DNA from 2 places in the Paenibacillus sp. SEL1 genome. Region 1 is predicted to be linked to the other one. Evidence: riboswitches for the same ligand, from Rfam matches in the RefSeq annotation. Region 1 holds a riboswitch; the other holds the start of a gene.

Region 1 (6,118 bases):
GCCCGTGGAGGTTCGAGTCCTCTCGACCGCATTATATGCAAGACTTAGTTAAAAAAGCATCCTGACACGGTTTACGTGAAGGGATGCTTTTTTTTGTTTTAATAACTGTGATAAAGAAGAATATCAGTTTTGCTGCAAAAGCTTCTCTATATCTCCCGCCAACTTATCTGGAGTGGTTTGCGGTGCATAGCGCTTAAATACGTTACCTTCTCGTGTAATTAAGAATTTAGTAAAATTCCATTTGATCGCTTTGGATCCTAATACCCCCGGAGCTGTTTGGGTCAGGTAGCGAAATAAGGGGTGCGCTTGATCGCCATTGACATCTGTCTTGGTGAACATCGGAAAGGTAACACCATAATTGATCTGGCAAAACTCGGAAATCTCCTCGCTGGAACCTGGCTCTTGTTTGGCGAATTGGTTGCTGGGAAATCCCAAAATTTCGAGCCCCAGTTCATGGTACTGGTCATATAGCTCTTGTAACGCTTTGTATTGGGGGGTTAACCCGCATTTGCTGGCTGTGTTCACAATAAGCAGAACATTCCCTTTATATGTGGATAACGGAATTGGTTTCCCTTGCAGGGTTTGCGCATCATATTCATAAACGGTCATAGTATCTCTCCTTATTCAATATTCAGCAATTAAATTGTAAGCAATTCAAAGTAAGGTTGCAAGTCTGGAAAAGCTGTATTAAGCCTTTAGCCGCTGTAAAATCGTATTTTGTTCAAAATAGTAAATCGCACTGCAAATGGAGCGAATTAAGGTGTTTCTTCTTATAAAAGCGGGTTCAATCGGTGTTTAGCTGGTACATATAGCGTATTTTCTTCTCTTTTTACAAAAAAAGGACAAAACGCTCTACCCTACGCCAATATTGACATGCTTGTCATTTTCAAAAAGGGATGAAAAACAGAGATTGGAGGAGCTGTGAGAAGCATATTTGCATTGTAAGCGTTATTATTAATCTTCTATGCTCTAAAGGCCGATTTATAACCCCGCAGTTGAGCTTTACAGTCTTCCATGCGCGGGTGTATGATTCAAGACGTAATTTCAAATTAACTTGAATGAAGCAACAACGAAATGTCTATAGCGCTGAATTTTGCAGTTGCAAAAGCGGGGGAACCAATCGAGACTGTACGGCTTGCCGTATGTCCCATGGGGTGAATTTTCCGGTCAAGTGCCAGAAATAGGGCGACTCTCACGTCCGAATCCGACAGCTAACCTCGTAAGCGTACAGGGAGAGGCAACAAACCGCCGTGTGCAGCCATGGTTTATTTTATCATGGATATGTAAGAAGCCGGAGGAAAGCCTTTTTCCTTCGGTTTCTTTTTGTTGTCTTTTTATACCGGGAGAGGAGCTACTGATGGAAGGTCGGTTAATTATTGTCACTGCACCGAATGAAGCGGGCAGAAGTTTTGTGAAATTGCTTATTTTCAAAAAATTGGCGTTTGCAGTTTTGACGAATAGCGCCCAGGAGGAACGACAGCTCAAGAAAATGGGTGTGGAGCACATTGTCCGCATCAATACCATGCAAGCGGGAAAATGGAATTTTCCAAAAAAAGAAATTGGTAGTGTGTATTTGTTCGAGAACAGCTTGAATCTGACTTGCCGTTTCCTGCAAATATGTCGGCCGCTAACATCGGAATCGATCTATGTTATTACGCACGGCTGTAATCCACAAGGAATTTATCGAGGATTGGGAGCGGACCATGTGATCTACACATTGAACGGAGAGGTGGGTTTTCTGCTGAACGGATAAGCACTTATAACATAGTTGTTTTATGATTTTATGATGAAATAAGAATGGCGATCTGAGGACCGATACGGAGGGTATAAACATGATGGATATATACATGCTGCTCGTCATGGCTGTGAGTTATGGAGTGATACTGCTGTTTGTACGCTGGTGTGATGCGCAGACCTCTAAAGGAGGACGAAGAGGATGATCGTTATACTTGGGCTTACGGCTATTGTGTTTATGTATTTAATCTACGCACTCCTGAACCCTGAAAAGTTCTAGTCAGCTATGGGGGATAGAGCGGGCGGGAACAACAGATCATGAATATTAAGCATCATAGGTAGCAGGTTTTCGCAAACGTGTGCACACGTTTGGTGCTCTGAAGCAGGTCTGTTGTTCCAAACGCAGGAGCATTTTGGAGGAGGAATAGAGGATGGAGCTGCTTCAAATTGGAATTGTGATCGTCATATTGTTGCTCTTGGTAAAGCCAGTGGGCACCTATATGTATCATGTATTCTCAAATGAACCCAATCGGATGGATCGGATTTTTGGCGGAACAGAAAAGCTGATTTATAAGATAGTAGGATTGAAGAAGCTGGAGAGCATGCGTTGGACTACGTATGTTATGAGTTTCATTGCAACGAATGCCGTGCTTGTGGCGATCAGCTACTTGCTGTTGCGTTTACAGGGAATGCTTCCCGGTAATCCGGCGGGAAACAGTAATATGGAAGCATCACTAGCTTTTAATACGGTAATCAGCTTTATGACGAATACAAATCTCCAACATTATAGCGGAGAAAGCGGGCTTACGTATCTGACACAGATGGCGTTCGTCACGATGATGATGTTCACTTCGGCTGCTTCCGGTTTTGCGGTTGCTGCGGCTTTTATGAGAGGATTGACGCGGCGCGGTGAAGGAATGGGCAATTTCTTTCAAGATTTTATTAAAGCCATTATAAGAATTTTCCTGCCGCTGGCCTTTGTGCTTACGCTGGTGCTGGTTGGATTGAAGGTACCCCAGACGCTACAGCCTACGGCGGATCTTACGACGCTGAGCGGAACACAGCAGCAGATTTCTATGGGACCCATTGCTTCTCTGGAGTCCATCAAGCATTTGGGGACAAACGGGGGTGGTTATGCGGGAGCTAACTCGGCGCACCCTTTTGAAAATCCAAGTCCTTGGACGAACGTGCTGGAAATTTTGGCAATGTGGGTAATGCCGGCTTCGTTGCCGTATACCTTTGGATTGTTTGCCCGTAATCGCAAGCAGGGCTGGATTATTTTTAGCTCCATGATGGTATTGTTTCTTATTTTTCTATCCATTACATACGTGTCTGAAAAGACAGGTAATCCGTTAATCCAGACACTGGGTGTGGATGCTTCTCAGGGAAGCATGGAAGGGAAAGAGGTTCGTTTCGGCATTGGACAATCGGCTTTATTCACTGCGGTCACAACAGCGGCAACGACAGGTTCGGTCAATAATATGCATGATACACTAACTCCACTGGGTGGCATGGCTGCTTTGGGAGAAATGATGCTAAACGTCATTTTTGGCGGCAAGGGTGTTGGACTGATGAATATGCTGATGTATGCGATTCTGGGTGTGTTTATATGCGGACTGATGGTCGGGAGAACTCCGGAATTTATGGGGAGGAAAATTGAAGGCAAGGAAATGAAGCTGATCGCGATTGCCATTTTGGTACATCCGTTTCTCATTCTCGCCCCAACTGCACTTGCATTTATGAGTCATTGGGGATACGATGCGGTCACGAACCCTGGCTATCACGGGTTGACTCAGGTGCTCTATGAATATGCGTCATCTGCCGCAAATAACGGTTCGGGATTTGAAGGTCTTTCGGATAACAATGTATTCTGGAACATGACGACGGGGATGGTTATGTTCTTCGGACGATATGTATCTATGATTGCATTGTTGGCTGTGGCGGCTTCGTTGAATGCCAAAGCACCGACTCCGGTGACGACGGGGACACTGCGCACGGACAACAAGTTATTTGGAGCCATTCTGATCGGGGTCGTGCTGCTGATTGGTGCGTTGACCTTTTTACCCGTCATCGTATTGGGACCTGTTGCTGAATTTTTGACCATGTGAAGAAGAAAATGAGAATGGATGAACGGGGTGTTTGATCATGAAGGAACAACGCAAACACATGCTGGACAGAGGCATCTTGAAGCATGCGATCAAGGATAGCTTTATAAAGTTAAATCCGATGATTATGATGAAAAATCCTGTCATGTTCGTCGTGGAGATCGGTACATTGGTCGTACTGCTCATGTTACTGTTTCCCGGTTATTTTGGAACTGGCAAGGAAATGGGCTTTAACCTGGCCGTGTTTGTTATTCTGTTGTTTACGTTGCTTTTTGCTAATTTTGCCGAAGCACTCGCGGAGGGGCGGGGTAAGGCACAAGCTGCCTCTTTAAAAAAATCCAAGCAGGATACACAAGCTAACAAGCTCATCGGAAATGACATTCAGGTGGTTAGCTCAACCGAATTGCGTAAGGGGGACGTGGTTATTGTCTCCCAAGGCGAAATGATTCCAAGCGATGGTGAGGTCATTGAAGGTCTGGCTTCGGTGGATGAATCTGCAATTACGGGAGAATCGGCTCCGGTCATCAAGGAATCGGGTGGTGATTTTTGCTCGGTAACCGGCGGGACGCGAGTAGTCAGTGACCGGATTAAGGTGCGAATTACGACAGAGCCAGGCGAGACATTTATTGATAAAATGATTTCGCTCGTGGAAGGCGCACAGCGGCAAAAGACGCCGAATGAGATTGCACTGAACACTTTGCTGATTAGCTTGACGATTATTTTTCTAATTGTGGTGGTTACGCTAGCGCCGATTGCCCGTCATTTTAACATTGATTTGCCTGTTCCTGTGCTGATTTCGTTGCTAGTCTGTCTGATTCCGACCACGATTGGAGGACTGCTGTCAGCTATCGGGATTGCTGGTATGGACCGGGTCACTCAGTTTAACGTACTGGCCATGTCAGGCAAGGCGGTAGAAGCTTCTGGGGATATCAACACGATGATTCTGGATAAAACAGGTACAATCACCTTCGGTAACCGAATGGCGAGTGAATTCGTGCCTGTGGAGGGCGTGGAGAAGGCAGAGTTAGTGAAGTGGGCAGCGATTAGCTCTATGAAGGATGAGACGCCAGAGGGCCGCTCGGTTCTCGAATTGATGCGCAAACAGGAGCATACGTTGGATGCATCCTTGGCAGCAGGTGGAACCTTTATCGAATTCAAGGCGGAAACCCGGATGAGTGGTCTGGATCTGGCCGATGGACGAAAGGTACGCAAGGGCGCGGTGGATTCTGTTCGGCAATGGATCGTATCGCAAAACGGCAGTGTTCCAGCCGATCTGGAGGAAAAAGCCAATCAGGTAGCCTCAGAAGGGGGTACACCGCTGGCAGTCGCGCTGGATGATCAGATATACGGCATTATTTATTTGAAGGATACAGTGAAGCCAGGCATGAAGGAACGGTTTGATCAGCTCCGGGAAATGGGTATCCGTACGATCATGTGTACCGGAGATAATCCGCTGACGGCAGCTACAATTGCACGAGAAGCGGGTGTGGACGACTTTGTAGCTGAGAGCAAGCCGGAGGACAAAATCGCGGTTATCCGACGTGAGCAGGAACAGGGAAAGCTGGTTGCCATGACCGGAGACGGCACGAATGATGCACCTGCGCTGGCGCAAGCGGATGTCGGTCTGGCCATGAATAGCGGCACAGTCGCAGCCAAAGAAGCAGCTAATATGGTGGACCTGGATTCCGATCCGTCCAAAATTATTGAGGTGGTCGCGATCGGCAAGCAGCTGCTTATGACGCGCGGAGCATTGACAACGTTCAGCATTGCGAACGATGTTGCCAAATATTTTGCCATCATCCCGGCGATGTTCATGCTGGCCATTCCACAAATGGGCGCTTTGAACGTCATGGGGCTTGGCTCCCCGCTGTCCGCTATTTTGTCGGCGCTGATCTTTAACGCGGTTATTATTCCGCTTCTGATTCCGCTAGCCATGAAGGGCGTGAAGTATAAGCCGATGAGCTCGGATCGCCTGCTGGGACGGAATTTGCTGATTTACGGTCTGGGCGGTATGGTCGTACCGTTTGTCGGTATTAAGGCCATTGATTTGCTGGTGCATTTGTGGATTTAGCGCAGAAAGGGTGAACGACATGAGTGGTTTTTATCGGATGATGTCTGGACGCAGATTTGCTGCGCACGAAAAAGCCGAATCTGGCGGGCAAGGTCATAACAAACGTACAGGGACCGGGACAGTGTCGGAAGGACAACCGGAGAGACAAGAGATGCGAGGAAGTACAGTTATTGGAGTGGCTTTGCGAACATCGGTGCTGATGATTCTC
Region 2 (6,118 bases), 1.4 Mb from region 1:
CCTGTCATACGGACATCACAATCCTTCACTTTCAATTTGTGCCAGCGCCCCGGCAAATTCCTCGCGGCTGATCTGAAATACAGACAGCCGTTTATGTAGCTGCTTTCCGTTACAATAACCAATACCCAGCACATTCCCTAAGGCCATACGGCGTGCAGCAGCATTGGGATGGGTGATGAGTCCAGCATCAATCAGGTCCGCCCACTCAATCAGCGGGTCGGCGCCTTCCACTGTCGTATGGACCCGTGCAAGAGCGTGTCTGATCGCTTCTGGTGAGGCATTCTCCACGCCAATATCTCCTTTACGCGTCGCTTCTGCCTCGGGTATAAAGGCCTGCTTGCAGCCGGGTACCTTGGAAGCGATAATCTTACGGATGCGCTCCCCTGCATGATCGGGATCGGTTAAAATGATGACCCCCCGCCGCTCCTGCGCCAATGCAATTTTACGCAGCGTCATTTTATTAATGGCGGAGCCGCCAGTTTCTATCGTATCCGCTTCAACAGCGCGGCGAATGGCCACCGTATCATCCCGGCCCTCTACCACGATCACTTCCTTGATCATTTGCGTTTCCCTCCACTGCTACACAGCAAGCTATATTTATCTTTCCCTGCTTTTGAAAACAAAATAAGAAGAGGATATCCTCTTCTTAGCATGGCATAACTATGTTGTTAATACTATCGCATTGCCCTCAACATACACAACCTGTTTTAGTTGATTTCAGGCTTTACCGGTCCGATAACATATACGGTTTTACCGTGCTTACGACCAAATTGGTTGGCTCGGCTCAAACTCTCATAATACACATCGATTTTGTGGCCTTTAATCGCGCCACCGGTATCCTCCGCACGACGGAAGCCCACCCCTTCGATATACACCCACCAGCCGATTGGAATTACACTCGGATCGACCGCGATGGTGCGTCCTTCCGTGACACGTGCGCCGGATGCAGTACGTGTACCGATACCTGGCTCCTGTGAGGAATACGCCGTCATGGAGACATTTTGTAAAACTTTGCTATATTTAAAATTTACGCCTGCTTTACGGACAGCACTGCCCGAACTAACTGTTGTTGCCTTAACCGCATCATTGGGACCGACGGAAGCAGCAAGAACGACCGGTTTTTTCTTCGTTCCTACCGCAATGACCTTATCCACACGGTTCTGTGCAACTTCCTTGTTAACCAGCTGTTTGGATACCAATTTTCCATCATGATATACCTTTTGAACGTGCTGGACGACCACACCCGATTTGCCGCTTTGAATGACCCGATTATCGCCTTTATAAAGACTCGGATCGGCCGTTTTGATGACCTGATAAGGCACCTGTTTTTTCTGTTCGACCTGCTGTTTCTTCACACGGACGATTTTTATGTCCATGTTAGACGAAACAGAGGCATCCAACGCAGGATAAACTTTATCCGTTGATGATAATTTATAGCCCGAGGTACGAATGGCACCTTCTACTGTATTTTCTGTTGTGTACAGCTTTTTCGTCTCATTGCCTGAAGATACTTTAACCTGATTGGCACGTTTAATGACTACGCGATCGCCATCCTGTATTGCTCCATTTAGCGGCATGGAAACTGTATCATGCGGCTGAAGTGAAATGGAATGCTCGCTCAGCAAATCTTGAAGCTTGGATTCCCGGGTTTCTACCGCAGACGCCTTGCCATCAATGACAAAAAAGACTTGTTTTTTAGATTGCGTGTACATCAGAATTGAAATCATAATCGTTAGCGCGATTAGAAAAATAGCAACCAAAGCAGCCTGGCGCACATTCTCTTGCTTCCAACGCAATACGTAAGACATGCTGGATGAGCGTGACTCATGGGTATCCTTTTTTTGGAAAATGCCCATTTCCTCCGTCCTCCTTACATAGCCCGCCGTCTGGAGTAAGACATAGTTGAGATTTGACGTGACTATAACAGATTTTCTACAAGACAAGCCCAAACTACGACTGTCCTGCACCATGTACCCGTCTTCGCGGCATGCTGTCCTCCCCTGTTTAACCACAGTATGATGACAGATTTTCTTTTATTCACAACAAAAAAAGCCAGAGAAAGAGACTAGAGAGCTCTTTCGTGGCTTCCGGCATGTGTGAATATGCGGGAAAACTCATGCACGAGATGGCTTCTCTCTTGTTACGCTTACGGGGTTAGCTGTCGGGTTCGGACGTAGAGAGTCGCCCTAGCTTGGGTCAACCGCTCATGGCGGTCGCCTTCACATTCACCCCGAAGACCCAGAAAGAAATCGAAATACGGCTCCTCCACCTGTTCAATCCCATCCGGGAAAAGAATTTAGGTCGAGCCGGCTGGCGGAAGAGACGTTCCCTTCTTGCACATACGCCGGACGTACTGTAAGCCATATCGGTTCCCCCGTTCCCTGTAAAAGGGACTCAGCGAGACTGGTTCATGAAATGACTTGTTGATGTTTACATTCAAACAACAATTCACTGAAAAGATGATATCCTGTTTCTATGCATGTTGTAAAGCAGGTTTCAAGTACATTTTTTAAAATATTCGGTTAAAATATTGTAATATTCTCGAGTTTCCTGCAACAAATTCATGATTAGCTTCGTCTATCTCTTTATTTTGATCGATTTCTTCACTTTTTCATTGAATGTCAAATCGTTCCAGGGCATTTCGGGTCGTTATTGACACTAATTCCTCCACTGTAATCCCTTTGATTTGGGCTGCAGCCTCTGCTACCAGTCTCACATGTGCAGACTCATTTCGCTTCCCACGAAACGGATGAGGCGTCAGATAGGGAGCATCAGTTTCAATGAGCAGACGGTCCAGCGGCACCTGTGCGAGCACCTCTTTTGGCTGCTTGGCATTTTTGAACGTTATTGGACCACCGAAGGAAAGGTGAAATCCCATATCCAGCACCATTTTGGCTGTCTCCCAGCTACCCGAAAAGGAGTGCATGACTCCACCAATCTCACTCGCTTTTTCCTCGCGCAAAATCTTAACAATATCTTCATGTGCATCCCGGTTATGAATAACAATAGGCATCTTGAGCTCACGAGCCAGACCAATTTGATTTCGAAACACCCGATGCTGCACATCCTTCGGTGATGTATCCCAATAATAATCCAGACCGATCTCCCCGATGGCTACAACCTTTTTATGACTGCATAACGATGCAATCCATTCTAGATCGCCCTCCTGCATTGTAATAGCATCCTGTGGGTGCCATCCAACTGCCGCATAAATAAAATCATACGTCTCGGCCAATTTCATGGTGGATGGAATGGTCTCACGATTAAATCCGATATTGATCATCCGCGTTACTCCTGATTCGACAGCACGTGCTATAACTTCTTCACGATCTTCGTCAAATTGTGGCGCATCCAAGTGAGTATGAGTGTCGAATAAATCCAAGGTTTACATCTCCTTTTTTTACTTACATTTCTATATAGTTGTCTATTCTTTGACAAAATAATTCCTTATTTCGGCAGGAATCCTGTCTTTTACCGCGTTCAATTTATTCTGGGGAAAATACATATGATATTTCCCTCGGTGAATACCACTTATTGAGCGCACAATTTCCGAAACTTCGGATATTTCACTCACCTCGCCCTGACGTCCAAGCAGTAAAATCTGGTTGTCCGTCGAGCCACCCTGCCGAAACACATCATAAGGAAGATCTGTCGGAAAATCAATTTCAAAATCATATTCAGGGTGCAAACCAGCCTCTTTCAAAGCTTCTCGAATACTGTCAATGGTATCTGTATCCATATTTTCAATCTCTACATATTTATACAATCTACGGTCCATAAACCGGCTGCTCAAATCACTTAAAATCTCGTCCTTTTCTCGTTTCCACTGGCTAAATACGGTCTGGATTAATGACTCGTCGAGCATCAGATATTGCTCTACTGTAAGATCTCCCTTCAACAGATCCGGCAACGGGTTCAGCAGAAATCCAAACTCATATCCGTTTTTAAACAATTCCTTTGCTCGCTTGAAAATTTTACGTAAAAGGATTTCCGAGCTGCGTGTTACAGGATGAAAATAAATTTGCCAATACATCTGGTAGCGTGACATTAAATAATCTTCTACTGCATGCATACCTGATTCCTTCACAACAATTCTCCCATTATGAGGACGCAGCAGTCGTAAAATACGATCCAAATCAATCGTGCCGTAGTTGACACCTGTCGAGTGAGCATCCCGCAACAAATAATCCATACGATCGGCATCTAGTGGACTGGTTACCAGGTTGACAACAATCGGTTTATCATACGTTTTGGCTATAACCGCAGCCACCTTTTGTGGAAGCTTCTCGTCGACTTGCTGTAGCACGGCGTTGATCTCCGTGTCTCCCAGTACAATGCGGCATGTCCAATCCTCATGGTTCATATGAAAGGCTTCCTCAATTGAATGAGAAAATGGGCCGTGCCCCACATCATGCAATAGAGCTGCACACAGAGCAACCAGCCTTTCCTCCTTCGGCCAATCCGGGAAATCTCCACGTTCAAATTGAGAAATAATACTTCTCGTAATCTCATATACGCCCAATGAGTGTGAAAACCGGCTATGCTCCGCTCCATGAAACGTAAGATACGACGTTCCTAACTGCCGTATTCGCCGTAAACGTTGGAACTCCGGCGTGTTGATTAACCGCCATATCACAGTATCCTGAACATGGATGTAATTATGTACCGGGTCTTTAAAAACTTTTTCTTCACTAAGTGGCTGGTGCAAGATATCAGCTCCTTTAATATTCGGAATAATGGATTAAAATACAATAAAATCCTAAATGGTTTCCCTCATTCGACATTCTTTGTCGTAATATGTCGAATTATAGTTTTTCGACATTTCCAAATCGACAAACTGAATAAATCATCAATGAGATAAGGCAATACACACAAGTAAAGCTCTTTAATCTAAATACTTTTGCATAATCAGACTGTTACTACATTTTTAAGGTTGACTGTTTTGGGAATCGTTGGTATAGTAAATATCAGAAAAGAGAAAATTTTGTCGAATCATGACACTTATATTATTTTAAACGGCGAGAGGAGCCTGACTTATTATGATGAAATCCACTGGTATTGTAAGAAAAGTTGACGAGCTCGGACGTGTTGTTATTCCAATCGAATTGCGCCGTACCCTGGGAATCGGAGAGAAAGACGCTTTGGAAATTTATGTTGATGGCGAACGCATCATGCTTAAAAAATACGAGCCAGCTTGTATCTTCTGCGGCAATGCTGAGAACGTAATTTACTTCAAAGGAAAAATTGTTTGCCAAGATTGCATTTCTGAAATCCCAACACCTGTGACAAACTGAGAATTTTAGTATATAATAGACTTATCAGATATTGTTAATTCTAACCTTTTTCATATATACTCCTTGTTGCCTTCCACGGTTTGAACCCAACCGTTGGAAGGCCCTTTTTTGTTTAGGCAGATATTCATAAGAGTGCGTTGTAAACATCTCTCTTGGAGATTGAACGATCTGTGGCTGTACGCTTCATTGCATCCTTGCGTGTGAGTCCCTCTGCCTCATAATGTGCGACGTGGGACTGCAAAGATAAAGACTGCCACCATGCCTGACGTTCCTGTTCCTCTTCCTCTTCGTCTTTCCCTTCAACCACCAGACAATATTCACCAATCGGCGGATTCTCCTCTAGTTTAGCAAGGCATTGCTCCACGGTTCCCCGCACCCATTCCTCATGCAGCTTGGTCAGCTCACGCGCAAGCACCACTTTGCGTGAACCTAATGTTTCCTTCAACACCATCAATGTCTTCACAATACGATGAGGCGATTCATAAAAAATAATTGTGCCGTGAGATACCTGAAACGATAGCAACAGCTTCTCTAGGTCCTTTTTCTCCCGTGGTGGAAAGCCAGCGAAGGTGAACCTTTCTGTATCCAGTCCTGAGGCAATTAAAGCCGATAGTGCCGCATTTGCTCCTGGGATAGGAATGACGCTAATCTCCGCTTCCAGTGCCAGTTTGACCAGATCCGAACCAGGGTCAGAAATGGCTGGTAGACCTGCATCGCTAACCAGTGCCAAATTTTTTCCTTCTATTATATAACGTATCAGTTCAGGCCCACTGGCAGCCTTATTATGTTCATGATAACTGAAGAGCATATCCGGTGTAATTTCG

What was found. Region 1 has a riboswitch for cyclic di-AMP ahead of ACYCSE_RS15705 (hypothetical protein). Riboswitches for the same ligand answer to the same signal wherever they lie in the genome.
Region 2: linked by a shared signal. The riboswitch ahead of ACYCSE_RS09415 (3D domain-containing protein) and the one ahead of ACYCSE_RS15705 (hypothetical protein) in region 1 are both predicted to bind cyclic di-AMP.

Annotation. Positions count from the first base shown of each region.
Region 1 covers NZ_CM137723.1:3,441,234-3,447,351, forward strand. The annotation lists tRNA gene ACYCSE_RS15695 (tRNA-Leu) at 1-31, shown strand, start outside; gene ACYCSE_RS15700 (glutathione peroxidase) at 124-609, opposite strand; cyclic di-AMP (ydaO/yuaA leader) riboswitch at 1,075-1,242, shown strand; gene ACYCSE_RS15705 (hypothetical protein) at 1,358-1,753, shown strand; gene kdpA (potassium-transporting ATPase subunit KdpA) at 2,166-3,842, shown strand; gene kdpB (potassium-transporting ATPase subunit KdpB) at 3,880-5,910, shown strand; gene kdpC (potassium-transporting ATPase subunit KdpC) at 5,930-6,118, shown strand, end outside.
Region 2 covers NZ_CM137723.1:2,036,081-2,042,198, reverse strand. The annotation lists gene rsmA (16S rRNA (adenine(1518)-N(6)/adenine(1519)-N(6))-dimethyltransferase RsmA) at 1-8, opposite strand, end outside; gene rnmV (ribonuclease M5) at 16-561, opposite strand; gene ACYCSE_RS09415 (3D domain-containing protein) at 708-1,856, opposite strand; cyclic di-AMP (ydaO/yuaA leader) riboswitch at 2,128-2,410, opposite strand; gene ACYCSE_RS09410 (TatD family hydrolase) at 2,612-3,382, opposite strand; gene ACYCSE_RS09405 (HD domain-containing protein) at 3,425-4,708, opposite strand; gene ACYCSE_RS09400 (AbrB/MazE/SpoVT family DNA-binding domain-containing protein) at 5,040-5,294, shown strand; gene rsmI (16S rRNA (cytidine(1402)-2'-O)-methyltransferase) at 5,419-6,118, opposite strand, start outside.